Regions from separate parts of the Bradyrhizobium sp. BRP56 genome, predicted to be linked through region 2. Evidence: riboswitches for the same ligand, from Rfam matches in the RefSeq annotation. Region 2 holds a riboswitch; each other region holds the start of a gene.
What was found. A riboswitch is a leader RNA that binds a small molecule or an ion and turns the genes downstream of it on or off. The one in region 2 is predicted to bind cobalamin.
Positions count from the first base shown of each region.

Region 1: linked by a shared signal. The riboswitch ahead of I6F38_RS20495 (DUF1636 domain-containing protein) and the one ahead of I6F38_RS17995 (ribonucleoside-diphosphate reductase subunit alpha) in region 2 are both predicted to bind cobalamin.
Region 3: linked by a shared signal. The riboswitch ahead of I6F38_RS28685 (TonB-dependent siderophore receptor) and the one ahead of I6F38_RS17995 (ribonucleoside-diphosphate reductase subunit alpha) in region 2 are both predicted to bind cobalamin.
Region 4: linked by a shared signal. The riboswitch ahead of metE (5-methyltetrahydropteroyltriglutamate--homocysteine S-methyltransferase) and the one ahead of I6F38_RS17995 (ribonucleoside-diphosphate reductase subunit alpha) in region 2 are both predicted to bind cobalamin.

Region 1 covers NZ_JADYVV010000028.1:36,293-40,203, reverse strand. Annotated here, with positions in the region: gene cobN (cobaltochelatase subunit CobN) at 1-839, opposite strand, end outside; gene cobW (cobalamin biosynthesis protein CobW) at 839-1,873, opposite strand; gene I6F38_RS20495 (DUF1636 domain-containing protein) at 1,870-2,244, opposite strand; cobalamin riboswitch at 2,338-2,550, opposite strand; gene cobO (cob(I)yrinic acid a,c-diamide adenosyltransferase) at 2,587-3,240, shown strand; gene I6F38_RS20485 (cobyric acid synthase) at 3,252-3,911, shown strand, end outside.
Region 2 covers NZ_JADYVV010000023.1:71,846-75,756, reverse strand. Annotated here, with positions in the region: gene I6F38_RS18000 (ribonucleotide-diphosphate reductase subunit beta) at 1-638, opposite strand, end outside; gene I6F38_RS17995 (ribonucleoside-diphosphate reductase subunit alpha) at 629-2,458, opposite strand; cobalamin riboswitch at 2,669-2,885, opposite strand; gene I6F38_RS17990 (hypothetical protein) at 3,288-3,911, opposite strand, start outside.
Region 3 covers NZ_JADYVV010000048.1:3,130-7,040, reverse strand. Annotated here, with positions in the region: gene I6F38_RS28685 (TonB-dependent siderophore receptor) at 1-1,464, opposite strand, end outside; cobalamin riboswitch at 1,571-1,766, opposite strand; gene I6F38_RS28680 (GTP-binding protein) at 2,017-2,946, opposite strand; gene I6F38_RS28675 (amidohydrolase family protein) at 2,948-3,911, opposite strand, start outside.
Region 4 covers NZ_JADYVV010000004.1:154,261-158,171, forward strand. Annotated here, with positions in the region: gene metE (5-methyltetrahydropteroyltriglutamate--homocysteine S-methyltransferase) at 1-1,639, opposite strand, end outside; cobalamin riboswitch at 1,741-1,944, opposite strand; gene I6F38_RS05150 (hypothetical protein) at 2,050-2,382, opposite strand; gene I6F38_RS05155 (nodulate formation efficiency C protein) at 3,285-3,911, shown strand, end outside.

The DNA of each region.
Region 1 (3,911 bases), on a different contig from region 2:
GATGCAGCGTCGAACGGCGTCGTGCCGTCGTCACCGGCCGCGGAAAACGCGGTCGCATTGACGATGGCCGCTGGAGCGCATTGCGCGAACTGAGCGCGCAGCCAGTCGGCCACGCCCGCCGCCTTCAGCGAGGTGACGAAGACACCGTGGGCATCAAAGCCCCTCTCACGCAATGCATCGATCAATGCATCGACCGGCGCCGTGTCGCCGGCCGCGAGGTAGGAACGATAAAACGTCACCAGCACGCGCGGCCGGCCGTCCGGTGCCGGCAACGCCGCGATGGCACCGCGCCGGGAATCGTAGACGCCGATCTCGGGAAGATCGATCTCGCCGACCACGGGTCCGGCATAAAGTCCGGACGCCAGCGCCAGTTGCGCGATCACGGCCTGCGCGGCAACGGGGCCGCCTTTGTCGCACAGTACCTTCAGACGGCGCAGCGTCGAGACCGGCAAGGTCGAGAATTCGTCGAGCCGCTGATCGTCGCGGCCATCCGCCGGCAGCACGACCAGGGCAATGCCGCGCTCCTTCGCCAGCCGATGCACCGCGGCCAGCCCGTATGACCAATAGGGCTCGCCGCCGATCAGCCGCACCAGGATGCCGCGGGCGTGCGAGAGCGTCCGCTCGATATAGGTATCCACCGACAGCGGATGGCGCAACTCCCCGAGGTTGGCGAGCCGCAGCGACGGCAGCGCGGCACGGCCGCGGCACCAGCCGGCCGCGAAGGCAGCAAGATCGCTGTCGGAAAACGACAACACCACGAGATCGGCCGGATCCTGGCCGAGGTCCCTTGGCGTCGCGGTCTCCTCAAGGCCGCGGCTCTCGCGGAAGACGACGTGCATCAGACACCAAGCCGTGCCCTGATCGCGGCTTCATCGATGTCGGCATGTTCGCCGATCACGACGAGCTTCGACTGCCGCGCCCGGGCACCCCAGGGCATGTCGAACTGATGCCGCACCCGCTCGCCGACCGATTGCACCAACAGCCGCATCGGCTTGCCTTCGACCGCGATGTAGCCCTTGGCGCGCAGCACGTTCTGCTCGCGCGCCAGCCCCTTGATCGAGGCGACCAACGCGTCGACATCCGAAACTTCCGGAAGATCGATCACGACGGAATTGAAATCGTCGTGCTCGTGTTCCTCCTCGCCATCGTGATGCGACGGCCGCGCCGCGAGGTCGTTTTCAGCCGCCGCCCCGAGCCCGAGGATCACGCGCGCGTCGATCGTGCCGTCGACGACAGGCAACATCGGCACCTCGCGCGGCATCTCGGCCGCGATCACCTCTTTCGCTGTCTTGATCCCCTCCGCCCCGGCGAGATCGGCCTTTGTCAGCAGCACGATATCGGCACAGGCGATCTGGTCCTCGAACACTTCCGACAGCGGCGTCTCGTGGTCGAGATTGTCGTCCGCTGCGCGCTGCGCATCCACCGCGGCCGGATCAGGCGCAAACCGGCCGGCGGCGACGGCCTCGGCGTCGGCGAGCGCGATCACGCCGTCGACCGTGATCCGCGAACGGATCTCCGGCCAGTCGAACGCTTTCAGCAGCGGCTTCGGCAGGGCGAGCCCGGAGGTTTCGATCACGATGTGATCGGGCTTCACGGCGCGCGCCAGCAACTGCTCCATCGCCGGGATGAAATCGTCGGCGACGGTGCAGCAGATGCAGCCATTGGCGAGCTCGACGATGTTCTCGGCCGGACAATTGGCGTCGGCGCACGACTTCAGGATGTCGCCGTCGACGCCTTCGCTGCCGAATTCGTTGACCAGCACCGCGAGCTTCTTGCCGTTGGCATTGCGGATCAGATGCTGGATCAGCGTCGTCTTGCCGGAGCCGAGGAAGCCGGTCACGACCGTGACGGGAATTTTGGCGAGCGTGGTCATTCTGCGGCCTCCGGCACGACGGCGATGGGTGGAATGCGGGCGAGCGATTGCTTGCGGAAGATTTCCGGACGGCTGCGCCACGGCACGATGCCGTCGGGCGCCGCCGCATAGGCGGAGGCACCGGCGATCACATCCGCGGCATTATCAGAGGACAGTCGGCCGTAGACATAGGACCAGCGCCCCGGCGCGCTGAGCGCGACCGAGCAGCCCTGGCTGCAGGCCGACAGGCATGCGACGGGAACCAGATTGACGTCATCGGGCACGCCGGCCTCGACAAGCGCGGCATGCAGGCGTGCACCGGGCGCGAGCTCACCTTCCGCCGGCGTCTGGCCGGCGCGGCAAGTGATGCAGACATGAAGTGTAACGCTCATCGCCCTTCCTGGATTGACAGCGGGAAGCGATGAGGCACACGAACCGATTTTCGACAGGTTCGTTCCCCGTCGCGGAACACCCCGTCCGCCGGTTTCACAACATGCTGCGTTGGCAGGTCTCCCGGCTTGCGGAGCAGGTTTTACCCTTCGATGCCCACCTTCCCGACTCCGCATGGAATCAGTGGCTTGGGCATCTCTCCGGTCACGGTCGCGGGGGCGGCTGCGCTTCGGGCCCGATTTAGCGGAGCCCTATCGCATTCCCTCTTCGCCTGTCGTAGGACAGGAACCAACGCGGGACCACCATTCGTCCAAGCCTCGCACTTGTCAAGCCGAAGGAATGTGATGACTTCTGATGGAAAGGGCGCTGAAGACGGCGCCGTCGGCACCGATCTTTCGCTGGATACGCGCCATGCCGACAAGATGGCGAAAAAGAAGGCCGCCCGCGACCGCATCATGGCGACCAAGAGCGGTGAAAAGGGCCTGATCATCGTTCATACCGGCGCCGGCAAAGGAAAATCGTCCTCCGCGTTCGGCATGATCGTGCGCTGTGTGGCGCACGGCTTTCCCTGCGCCGTGGTGCAGTTCATCAAGGGCGCCTGGGATACCGGCGAGCGCCGCCTGCTCACCGGGCATTTCGGCGATCTCTGTCAATTCCACGCCATGGGCGAAGGCTTTACCTGGGAGACGCAGGATCGCGCCCGCGACATCGCGGCGGCGCAAGCCGGCTGGGAAAAGGCCAAGCAGCTGATCGCGGACCCGAGCCTGCGCATGGTCGTGCTCGACGAGATCAACATCGCGCTACGCTACGATTACCTCGCGATCGCCGACGTCGTCGAGTTCCTGACCACGTCGAAGCCGCCGATGACCCATGTCGTGCTCACCGGGCGCAATGCCAAGGAGGAGCTGATCGAGATTGCCGACCTCGTCACCGAGATGACGCTGGTGAAGCATCCGTTCCGCTCCGGCATCAAGGCCCAGCCGGGCGTCGAGTTCTGACGGACATCACGATGGCGCGCGCATTGATGATCCAGGGAGCCGGCTCGGACGTGGGCAAATCGCTCATCGTCGCCGGCCTCGCCCGCGCCGCCAGACGGCGCGGCCTGCGCGTGCTGCCGTTCAAGCCGCAGAACATGTCGAACAACGCCGCCGTGACCGTCGACGGCGGCGAGATCGGCCGCGCGCAGGCGTTGCAGGCGCTCGCCGCCGGCGTCGAGCCGCACACCGACATGAACCCGGTGCTGCTCAAGCCCGAAACCGATGTCGGCGCCCAGATCATCGTACACGGCAAACGGATCGCGACCGCACGCGCGCGCGAATATGCCGGCATGAAACCATCGCTGATGGGCGCGGTGCTGGAGAGTTTTGCGCGCCTGAAGCAGCGCGCCGACCTCGTTCTGGTCGAGGGCGCCGGCAGCCCCGCCGAGGTCAACTTACGCAAATCCGATATCGCCAATATGGGGTTTGCACGCCGGGCCAACGTGCCCGTGGTGCTGGTCGGCGACATCGACCGCGGCGGCGTGATCGCGCAGCTCGTCGGCATCAAGACGGTGATCGACCCTGATGATGCCGCGATGATCCAGGGCTTTGTCATCAACAAATTCCGCGGCGATCCGACATTGTTCGATGACGGCTATCGCTTGATCGAAGAGCGCACCGTCTGGCGCGGA
Region 2 (3,911 bases):
CTCTCGTCGCGAACCGACCAGCTTACGATCTGTCCCATGCCGTTCATCTTGTTGTGGCGGGGGAAATTGAGCAGCATCGCGAAGCTCGCGAACAACGCCATGCCTTCGGTGAAGGCGCCGAACATCGCCAAGGTCCTGGCGACATCGGCTACTGTGTCGACGCCGAACTCGTGCATGTAGTCCGCCTTGGCACGCATCTCGGAATAGCCGCGAAATGCCTCGAACTCGGTCTTGGGCATGCCGAGCGTTTTGAGCAGCAGCGCATAGGCGTCGATGTGGACCGTCTCCATATTAGTGAAGGCCGCCATCATCATCTGGACGGTGAGCGGCTGGAAGATCGGGATGTAGCGCTTAAGATAGTTATCGCCGACTTCGATGTCCGATTGGGTGAAGAAACGGAAGATCTGAGTGAGCAGCGCGCGCTCACTGTCGGTAACGCGGTCCGATGCCCAATCCTTGAGGTCGGCACCAAGCGGCACCTCCTCGCCCATCCAATGGGTCTGCTGCTGGCGCTTCCAGAACTCGTAAGCCCAGGCGTAGCGATCGACGTCATAGCTGCCGGTCGAGTCGAGGAGGCCGACGCACCGTTTGCCGATCAGTGTGCGCGGATCGACGGATGAGAGATCGATCACTGACATGCGAGGCACTCCTCATAGTCAGTGTGCCGCTGCGGCTGCGGCGGCGCCGCGTTGTCGCCGTCAGCGATGTTGCCGGCGAACGCCGCGCGCGAGATCGATTTTGAACGGCAGTAGTAGAGGCTCTTCACCCCGCGCTTCCATGCCGTCCAATGCAGCATGTGAAGGTCCCACTTATCGACGTCGGCCGGCAGATAGAGGTTAATCGACTGGCTCTGGCAAATGAACGCGGCGCGGTCGGCGGCAAGCTCGACGATCCAGCGCTGGTCGATTTCGAAGGCGGTGCGAAAGACCGCTTTTTCGTGTTCCGACAGGGTGTCGAGATGGGCGACTGAACCCTCGTGCGCGATGATCGACTGCCAGGTCGCCGAAGTATCTGCGCCCTTGGCGGCCAGCAGCTTGGCGAGATGCGGATTACGCACCGAGATGGCACCGGACAAGGTCTTATGGGTGTAGATGTTGGCCGGGATCGGCTCGACGCAAGCGCTAGTCCCGCCGCAGATGATGCTGATCGAGGCGGTTGGCGCGATCGCGATCTTATGGCTGAAGCGCGCCATCACACCGCGTTCCAGTGCATCCGGGCACGGCCCACGCTCGCGCGCGAGCGTCACGGATGCCGCGTCGGCATCGCGACGGATTTTCCGGAACATGTTCAGATTGAACGACTTGGCCACGACACTTTCCATCGGAATGCCCTTGGCCTGCAGGAACGAATGGAAGCCCATGACGCCGAGGCCGACGGAGCGCTCACGCAAGGCGGCGTAGCGGGCACGCTTCATGCCGTCCGGCGCCACCGTGATGAAGTGGGTCAGCACGTTGTCGAGGAAGCGCATGACGTCCTCGATGAAGCCTGGCTTCTCATTCCACTGATCCCAGGTCTCGAGGTTGAGCGACGACAGGCAGCACACCGCGGTGCGCTCCTCGCCGCGATGATCGATGCCGGTCGGCAGGGTAATTTCGCTGCACAGGTTGGAGGTAGAGACCTTGAGGCCGAGCTCGCGCTGGTGCTTGGGGAGCGACCGGTTCACGGTGTCAATAAACAACAAGTAAGGCTCGCCGGTCTGCAGCCGGTTCTCCAGGATGCGTTGCCACAGTTGGCGGGCGTCGATCTCGCGGATGACATCGTTGGTCCTCGGGCTGCGCAGAGCGAACGCGGTGCCGGCGCCCACGGCACGCATGAACGCGTCGGTAACGTTGATCCCGTGGTGCAGGTTGAGACTCTTGCGGTTGAAGTCGCCGGACGCCTTGCGAATCTCGAGGAACTCCTCGATCTCGGGATGGTGGATATCGAGATAGACCGCCGCAGAGCCGCGCCGCAACGAGCCCTGGCTGATCGCCAATGTCAGGCCGTCCATGACGTGGATGAACGGGATGATACCCGAGGTAACGCCGCCCTTCACCTTCTCGCCGATCGAGCGAACGTTGCCCCAGTAGGTGCCGATGCCGCCGCCGTTAGAGGCAAGCCAGACATTCTCGTTCCAGGTGCCGACGATGCCTTCGAGCGAGTCCGACACCGAGTTAAGGAAGCATGAGATCGGCAGACCGCGCGTGGTGCCGCCGTTGGACAGCACCGGTGTGGCCGGCATGAACCACAGCCGAGACATCGCATCATAGAGACGTTGGGCATGCGCAACATCATCCGCGAAGGCGCAAGACACCCGCGCGAACATGTCCTGGAGCAATTCGCCGGCGAGCAGGTAACGGTCGGTCACCGTCAGCTTGCCGAACGGCGTCAACAGGTCGTCGCGCGTCCGATCGAGCTTGAGATCGGCCCGCCTTGGCGATGGAGCAAGGGGGCGCGGCAGCGGAGCCGGCGATGGCAAGACAAGACCCGACTCAGGCGGGGTAGGCCTTGCCTGCGCTGGGCGCGGCTGCACATGCGGCGGCTCAATGAGATGACCCTGCTGATCGAAATTGTAAGACGGCGACATCGGCAACCCCGCGATGTTGGGCGCGGGCCGGCGCGGACGACTTGCGAGGAATCCGGGCAAATGTCCCCGGCTGCAAGCGACCCACCGGGGCACCCCGCCCGAGGACTTTCATTCGGTCGCGGCAGGTCTCCTGGCTCGCGGGTCACTGCGGCCATCGGCCTTCCCGGCGCTGTGTCGCGCCAGTGACCATGATGACAACCGCTCGCCGCTTACAGTTGCGGGGGCAGCCCCGGAGTTGCCGTTTTGGCGCACCGGGTTCCCTCTTAGCTTCCACCCTACAAGGTGTGGGGAACGGAAGACCGTGACTGACTATAGATAGGTCTACGCGCCGGGATTCGTCAATTGGAGAGATCAAGATTTAGAAGGCAAAAACATACCGACCGCCCGGACCACTCTATCGCCGCTGTCACTTCTTGCTGCAGAGATGCCTTGGGCTGCCTTTCCAGTTTCCGTTAAGCTTGCGCATAGTCGAGGAAATTCTGACCCACGTGTCGCATTGATGCGATCTATGAAACCGCGCGTCAGCTGAGAGGGAATTCGGCAAGGCGCTCTCCGATCTGAATCGCAGCGCTCGCCGCGACAAATGGCATCTGGACGAATCGTTATCCATCGTCGGCGAACAACATTGGCCCTGGCGCGCCTTCGACCAGAATGGCCTTGTTTTTCGACGTCTTGATCCAGCGCCGAAGAGACTCGCGCGCTGCACAGTGGTCCTTAACTGTCAGGGCTCCAGCGCAACGTGCAAGCCCTCGTTGCTTTCAACATGAACGTAACGGGGTCCAATCGGCCGTCCCCTGCCGCTGGCGACGGTGACAACGTCTTCCAGAGGCGTGGCCCGCGCATCCGCCTCTGGGCGAGACAAGATCAGATCCGCATGCAACAGCCCTTCTGATTCGAGGCCGGTCGCATCCACGCCAAGGGCCGCCAAGCTGGCCAAACAACTTTCAAACTCTTCAGCATCGCGAAAGCGACGCTGGATAAACGTCGCGCCGGTAAGACGTTCTGTCACAAGACCACGCTTTGCAAACGCTTCGGCCAACGATTCAAATGGGAACATTCGTAGCACAAAGGAGATGATCCATGGTTGCTTCTCTGTCGCATCGAGAATCTCGCTGAACGTCTTCTCGGTAACGTAGCCGATGCATCCGGTTGACATGATAACATCCACGGAGCGGAGAATGCGCGCGCTATCCGTCGATAGCGCCTCCTTTTCAAGGTCAGCGACGATGCCCTGCTCCAAGAGGCCAACACTCTTTGCATAGCTGATCGCCTGTACCGACACGTCGAGGCCGATAAAGCGCGCCAACCCGACATCAGGCCAGGCTGCATAAAAATTGCGATCGAG
Region 3 (3,911 bases), on a different contig from region 2:
GACACCGGTCACCAGCGACAACTGATCGGTCAGCAAGAGACGATCCTCGGCGAACAGCGCGTATTGATTGACCACCGCGTTGAAGCCCGGCATGGTCGCCGTCGTCGTCGCAAAGAACGATCCCGGATCGAACACATAAGGATTGACCGACGACGCGCCGCGATAGGGCGAGTTGTTGGTGTGGGTGAAGTCGATCCGGTTGACGTCGAATCCAGCGACGACCTGGTTCGCAAGGCCGAACACGTGACCGCTGAAGGTCGCATCCATCCGATTGCCGAGTTGCTTCTGGTCGTGGAAGATCTCGATATAGCTCGAGCGATCGATCAGCTGGGTCTTCGGATTCCAGGTGTAGTTTTCGATGTCGCGCCAGTGCCGCTCGCTGGTCAGATAATACAGCGTGTTGTTGACCTTGATGCCGTCGGCGACGTCCCACTCGGTCTTGAACTGGGTCCAGCTGTCCTGGTAGCGGATCGTGCTGTCCAATGCGTTGTAGTTCTTGAAGCGCAGCGCGTCCTGGATCGAGCCGTTGATCAGCGGCGTGCCGAAATAGCGCGACGGGCTGCGGTCGCCGTAGTCCTCCGACAGCGTGAAGGCCAGATTGTCCGACGCCTGCACCCGCACGGCAGCGGAGACCACCGCGTTCGAGGTCTTGTCGCGATCGACCCAGCCGTCCGACATGTTGCCGGTGGCGTTGATGCGGTACGACACATTGGGATTGATCGGACCGGTGCTGTCCACCGAGAGCCGCCGGGTCATGTTGCTGTCGAGCGAAACCTCGGCCTCGTTATAGGGCGTGCTCTGCGGTTTCTTCGGGATCACGTTGATGACGCCGCCGATCGCGCCTTCGCCGTACAGCACCGAGGCCGGGCCGCGCAGCACTTCGATGCGCTGCGTCGACCAGGTGTCGTAGGGGAACGTCAGCGTGCCGGAGCCGATATAGAAGCGCGTGCCGTCATACAGCGTCATCACCGAGTTGCTGCCGGCAAAGCCTCGGGTGCTGAACGACAGGCCGCCATTGCCGGGTGCCGGCGTTGCGATGAAGCCAGCCGCGTCCTGGGTGACGGCATCGAGCACATTATGCTGGCCGCGTTCGGCGATGGTCTGCGCCGTGATGATCTCGACGCTGGCCGGCGTCTGCAGCGGCGTCAGATTGAGACGACTACCGGTGCCGCCCTGCGTGGCGGCATTGAGTGTCGGCGATGCCGCCCCCGATACGCCTGACGCCGCGGCGCGCGGCGTGTTGCCGGCCGTCGCGGGCCTCGGCCGTGGCCGCGCCGCAGCGGCCATGTCACGGCTGCGCGCCGCGGGCTTCGGCTTTGCCGCAGCGGAAGGCGCGACCTCGATCGGATCGAGCCTGGTTGGTGGCGGTGTTTGTGCCGAGGCTTCGGCCGGCAATAGCAATGATGACAGGGAGCAGAGAAGACCGAGGCGCCATTTGCGCCCAACGGGAGAGGACGGAGACATGAAAAGGACTCGCGGTAACGTGGCACGTCACCGCGAACGCGGACTGGCGCATTGCCCAAAAGGCAGTGCTCCGATCCCACCAGGACGCCCCCGCCCGATGTGCTCGCGTGTGACCACGACTGACGGCAGGTCTCCTGGCTCACGGGTCATCGCCTGTCGACGCCTTCCCGGGCCGATGGCCCAGTGGCAAATTGACGAAAGGCTCGCCGTTTACAGTTGCGGGGACAGCTGCGGCATTGGGGTTACCCTCGCACCGCATTCCCTTTTGATCCCCGAAGGGAACCGTCGGCAAAAACGATAGGTGGTGCCGGCAAGGCTGTCAATTCGATGCGATTGTCGCACACATGCTTTGCGGGTGATGCTGCGGCGATGACACAGGCATCTGCGGATGACGTGGAGCTCCCTCTAATCCCGTCATCCTGAGGAGCCGCGCAGCGGCGTCTCGAAGGATCGACGGCCACCAGCCGGGCCGTGCATCCTTCGAGGCTCGCCCAGCGGCGCAATTGCGCCGCAAGGCTCGCACCTCAGGATGACGGGAAACGTAGGTTCGCGTCACTGAGCCTCGACGCATCCTGCCATGATCGCATCAATCTCCGCGCGCGACAGCGCACCCATCTCGGCGATGAACACGATGCGCGTGCGCGGCACGCCGGGCGACGGCACGCCGCCCGCAGCCAGGGTCGCGCGGCCGCCGGCGAGTTGAAACACCGTCAGCCGCCCGGGCTGCTCCACCGTCTCGAACAATCCCTTCGCCCGCGCCAGCTTCGGCGCCAGTTTGCCGATCGCCTGTTGCAGCCGCGGCAGCACGACGGGCCGCTCCGAGGTCCAGCTCAGCGTCTCGAAGCGATCGGACGACGGCCGGCGCGGCGCGGTCTCGCGCGGCGCCGACAGATGATCGAGGTCCGCCGGGAACAATAGCGCGGCCGGCACTTCGCCATGCAAGGCATCGACCACCACGGCCGCCGGACGCACCGCACGCACTGCGTCGCGGATCGCGGCGCACGCGGCGGCGTCAGTCAGATCGACCTTGCTCAGCGCCACCACGTCCGCCGCCCGGAGCTGCGAGCGCAGCAGCGCGTCGTTCAGCATCGCCGCGGGCTGCGTCGCGTCGACCACGCACAGCACCGTCTCCAGCGGCGCCACCTTCCAGATCACGGGATCCATCAGGTTGCGCACGATGTCGGCGGGATCGGCGATCCCGCTGGTCTCGATCACGATGAATTCGGGACACGGATCACGCCGCAGCAGCGTGGCGAGCGTGCGCACCAGGTCGCCTTCCAGGGTGCAGCAGATGCAGCCATTAGCCAAGCTGACCACGCCGTCGCTGGCGCCCGCGATCAGCTCGGCGTCGATATTGATCGCACCGAAATCGTTGACCACCGCGGCGATGCGCCGTCCTTGCGCATGCGCCAGCAGATGGTTGACGACCGTGGTCTTGCCCGCCCCGAGGAAGCCCGCGACCAGCAGGATCGGGACCGGCACCTCAGCCCCCCGTGATAGGCCGGCGCACCGGCCGGCCGGGACGCGCCGCGACATCCAGCACACCATCGCTGATCAGCGGCTGGCCGCTGACCACGAGATGCCGCACGCCCTCCGCCGGACGATTCATCGCCGAGAAGGTCGCGCGATCGCTCAGCGTCTCGTAGTCGAACACCACAACATCGGCGTCGGCGCCGACCTGCAGCCGGCCCTTGGCTCGCATCGCCGGCGTGCTCGCCGACAGGATCTCGGCCGGGATCAGCGCGCATTTGCGGATGCCTTCGAGCAGCGACACTTTCTTGCGCTCGCGCACCCATTCACGGATGAAGCGGGTGAAGCAGCCGGCCGAGCGCGGATGCGAGGTGGCATCGTCGGGCAGCGGCCAGGCGTCGCCGCTGTAGGGGCGGCCGTCCGACAGCGTCCACGGCATCGCGTCGGAGGCGATCGCGCCGCCCGGATACAGCACCGCCATATCGAGCAGATCGCGATGATGCGCGTTGTTCTCGATGTCGAGCACATGCCACAGCACCAAGGTCGAGGGCTCTTCGGCCTGTGCCGCCAGCAATTCCTCGCGGCTGCCGAAGCGGTGACCGTCGGTCACGCGCTGCACCGAATCGTAGCCGAGGCCGTTGCGCTCCTCGAATTTCGGATCGCTGAAGAAGGTCGCCGCCAGCACGGTCGAGCCGGTGCCGTAGGGATAGGCCTCCACCGTGATCGGCAGGCCCTGCGCCTGCGCTTTCGCGATCAGCCCAACACAGCGTTCGATATCCGTCTTGCTCGACGAGTTGAAGTGGCAGATGTGCATATGCGCGCCGGTGGCGCCGGCATAGCCGATCAGGCGGATATAGGCCTCGGCCGCGCTCTCGGGATCGATCCGCGACATGTAGGCGACGTGGGTGAAGGTCGGCACCGCATGATTCGCCGCGAGCTGGCACACCGCGGTCAATTCCTGCACGCCGGCACCCGGC
Region 4 (3,911 bases), on a different contig from region 2:
CGCCAAACAAGATCGGCGGCCGGACACAGCGCGAGCCATAGGATTGTACCCAGCCGTTTTTGGTAAATGCGAAGCCTGCGAGTTGTTCGCCGAAGTACTGCACCATGTCATTGCGCTCGAACTCGCCGTGCACGAGCACGTCGAGGCCGATGTCCTCCTGCCAACGTACGGCACGCGCAGTCTCCTCCTTGAGGAACTCGTCGTATTGCCCGTCGTTCATCGCGCCTCGCGCGTGTGCTGCCCGGGCATTACGGACCTCTGCAGTCTGCGGAAACGATCCGATCGTCGTGGTAGGAAACGCCGGTAGTTTGAAGCGCTTGCGTTGAATCTCGGCACGACTGGCAAATGGACTGGCGCGCCGGCGCGTGGTCTGGTTGATCGCTCTCATCCGGATGGCGACATCGGCATCTCGGATCTTTGGCGAAGTTCCACGATCGGTGGTGACGCGCTCCGACTGCGCAAGAGCGCCAGCAACATCCTGATCGCCTGCAAGAGCGCGCGCCAAGGTCGCAAGCTCGCGTATCTTCTGAACGGAGAATGCTAGCCAACCCTTGATGTCTGAAGCGAGCTCCGTCTCGAGTTCAACATCGACCGGCACGTGAAGCAGCGAACAGGATGGAGCGATTTGTATGCGATCTTTGCCCAGCTTCGCGATAGCGGGATCGAGCCGTTGGCGCAGTGCCGACAAATTCGTCCGCCACACATTGCGGCCGTCTATCGCGCCGAGTGACACCACGAGATCACTTCGCTTGGCGGTAATGATCTGGTCCAATAACGCTGGCGCCCGAACCAGGTCGACGTGCAGCCCGGCGACAGGTAGGCGCAAGGCGGTGGGAAGATTGTCGCCGAGGCCACCGAAATAGCTGGCGACCATGATCTTGATGGCCGGCCCTTCCTTGGCGAGCCGGTCATAGGCATGTAGCAAGGATTGTCTTGATTCCGCATCCAGATCAAGAACCAGGCAGGGCTCGTCGAACTGAACCCAATTTGCCCCGCGTTTGGCCAATTCCTGCAGAACCTCGATATAGACCTGTATCAGGTCATCCAGGAGTGACAGTGGCTGCAACGCAGGATCAGCACTCTTGCCTAGCTTTAGGAATGTGACCGGGCCGATCAGGACAGGGCGAGTCTGAAAGCCAAGGGCCTTGGCTTCCTCATACTCGTCGATAGGCTTGCGAGAGGACAGCCTGAAAGTCTGTCCGCGATGAAATTCCGGGACCATGTAATGGTAGTTGGTGTCGAACCACTTGGTCATCTCCTGCGCGGGTGCGCCATCGCCGCGATGTCCGTGGCCGCAACTCGCACCGCGGCCGTCGTATTGTGAACCGCGTGCCATGGCGAAATACGTCTTGAGGGAAACGGGCTCGGCTTTCGAGGCGTAGACTTCCGGGATGGCGCCGACCATGACACTGGTGTCGAGCACCTGATCGTACAGCGAGAAGTCGTTCGACGGAATGACGGTGACACCGAGGGACTTCTGGCGCGCCCAGTTCGCGGCACGTAGGCCGGCTGCGTCCTCAAGCAACTGCTGTTCGCTAATTCTCCCGGCCCAGTAGCCTTCGAGTGCGACTTTGAGCTCGCGTCTTGGACCGATGCGCGGCGTTCCGAGCGTGGCAACCGGAAGTGAGAGAAGAGACATAGCGCTAACCCCGTGTTGGGGGCAAAGGCCGGGGCGGACGCAGGCAGGAGAAGTCGCCCGAGCGACGGCTGCTTGGCGCACCACCGGGACACCCCGCCCGTGGATGAACATATTGTCGGGGCAGGTCTCCTGGCTCGCGGGTCATTGCTGCTGTCCGGCCTTCCCGAAGCCGCGCGGGCTTCAGTGACTTTGTTGGACAGTAGCTCGCCGCTCACAGTTGCGGGGGCAGCGCCGGAATTGGCACCGGCTTCCCTCTTAGCTCCGGATCAAACGGAAACCGGAGAACCTCGACGACTTGGATTATCGGCAAGAGAACTCGGCCGTCAACCTCTCAAATTGGTGCTGCGACCTCTCTTACGCGAATGCCCCTCCGAGGCCACGCTTGATCGCGACGTAGAAGCCATCTCCAGTCATAGGATATCGGAATGACCATCTCGGAGGCGCATTGGTGTCGGGCGGCGTGTCAGATCTGTGCACGAGACGAATGCGCCCAGCACGAAGAAGCTCACGGCGCCGCGCAAGACGCTTTGCGGCCCGGCTTTTGAACGATTCATCGAGCACGCTTCGACGCGCCCTTTCTTTTCCACCAATAACCATGGATCAGTGGCGAATAGGCGCAAGAGGTATTCGCTAATTCCAGCAGCGTGCTCAGCGGTGATGTGCCACCAGCCAATCCTGGTAGGCGTCACGCCGACGTTTTGGTGATACTGGCCAAAGCAAGCATATTGAATCACCACAACCAAAAGAGACCCTCGCAATGAAAATGGCTGTTTGGAGCGTCCTCGGCGTCTTTGCTGCTGCCGTCTTTACTGTCGGTCTGTTCGGCTGGATGGCAAGGCCTTTTATGAGCCGCCCCGTCAGACAGATGCTCTCGGATGTGTTGAGTAGTTCAAGCCGAAGCTAGCAGACCTGAGGCTTCCCTCTTGCCGGTCGACACGGCTGCGTGGACGCGCAGCTCCTCGAATGTTGACTGCAATGACGAGCAGGTAGACGACGGCCCCTAACGTTGCGCGAGCGGAGAATGCCACGTCTCGTACCGCCTGCTTGATCCGTGACGTTCCTTAACGTCGATTCTATATCGCTCGCCGCTGAAGGGCGGCTCCGCGTTGGTGCAGGCCGCAAAGTGCCAAGCACAACAGGCGGGGACGCCCTCGACATTCGTAGTAGCGGCAACGCCCCCGGATCACACGGATCGATGGCGGCATACCTGCTCCCAATTGTCGTCAAGACTCCGGCAGCGAGGCATTCGCCCGCTGTCGAAGATTCAATGCGTGACAAGAATCATTCACGGAAGTCGTGGCGAATAGGCTGAATGGTAACATTAGAACGTGCTGTACGTCGGCAAGTCGACAAAGACAGCACAAATCTGCCGCGAACTGCCGGTTATTGCCTGGCACGAACAATGCAAGTCCTCATCATGTCCAGGCTTCTCCTCCTGGGCAGGTTCAGCATTGCAAATTGAGGCTTTGGCTGACCACTGAAGTTAGCGGCGCGTGACATCGAGGGACGGCGCCTGCTCGCGCGGGACATCGGCAGGCGCCTGCGTCACGTTGCCGCTAACTTCTTGCGATCTGCGCATAGCACGCTGAGGAAGACGTGCCGCTTTGGATTGACGTGTGGATGATAACCAGATGAGCCGGAAGCAATGAAGAAAAATTCTGGAAGGCGCGTGCTTTGGTTCTGTATCGCGCGGTCGCTGATCTGCCTGGCCGGGCTGGCGGTGACGAGCAACAATGTTCGCGCCAACGACCACACGCTTGTCGAAAGGGTCAAGTCAACGTGGCGAGCGCAAGATGGTGAGACTATAGAACAAATCATTTCCAAGGTCTCGAAGGTGGCTCACTTTGTGCCTCGATCGTGGGGAGTCGCTGAAGGAATTGACCGAACAGAGTATGTTTATTTTTCATGGACCAGGCACCCGGACAATAGATCAGACGAACAGTACGCTATCACTTGGAAGATCGCGACTGACGGGACGATTAAACTTGCGTCGACATATGCAAAGCCGATTGAATTGGGCTGGCGCGCTTTGGCGCTCTCGTTGATCGCCAGTGAAGTCACAGATGGCGAAACGGATGCAAATCTTCACTTTCTGCATGATCCGGCCAACTTCAACTTCGTGACGACTGCACAAGGCAAGCTCGGCAATCTTCTGCGGCACGGCCGCTGCCATATCATTGAACCCGTTGCAGTGGATTACGTGTCGAAACCCAATGCCAAGCCGACCGAGAAGGGCGATCTGTGGCGTGTTCTGCTTTTGGTGAACTGTAAG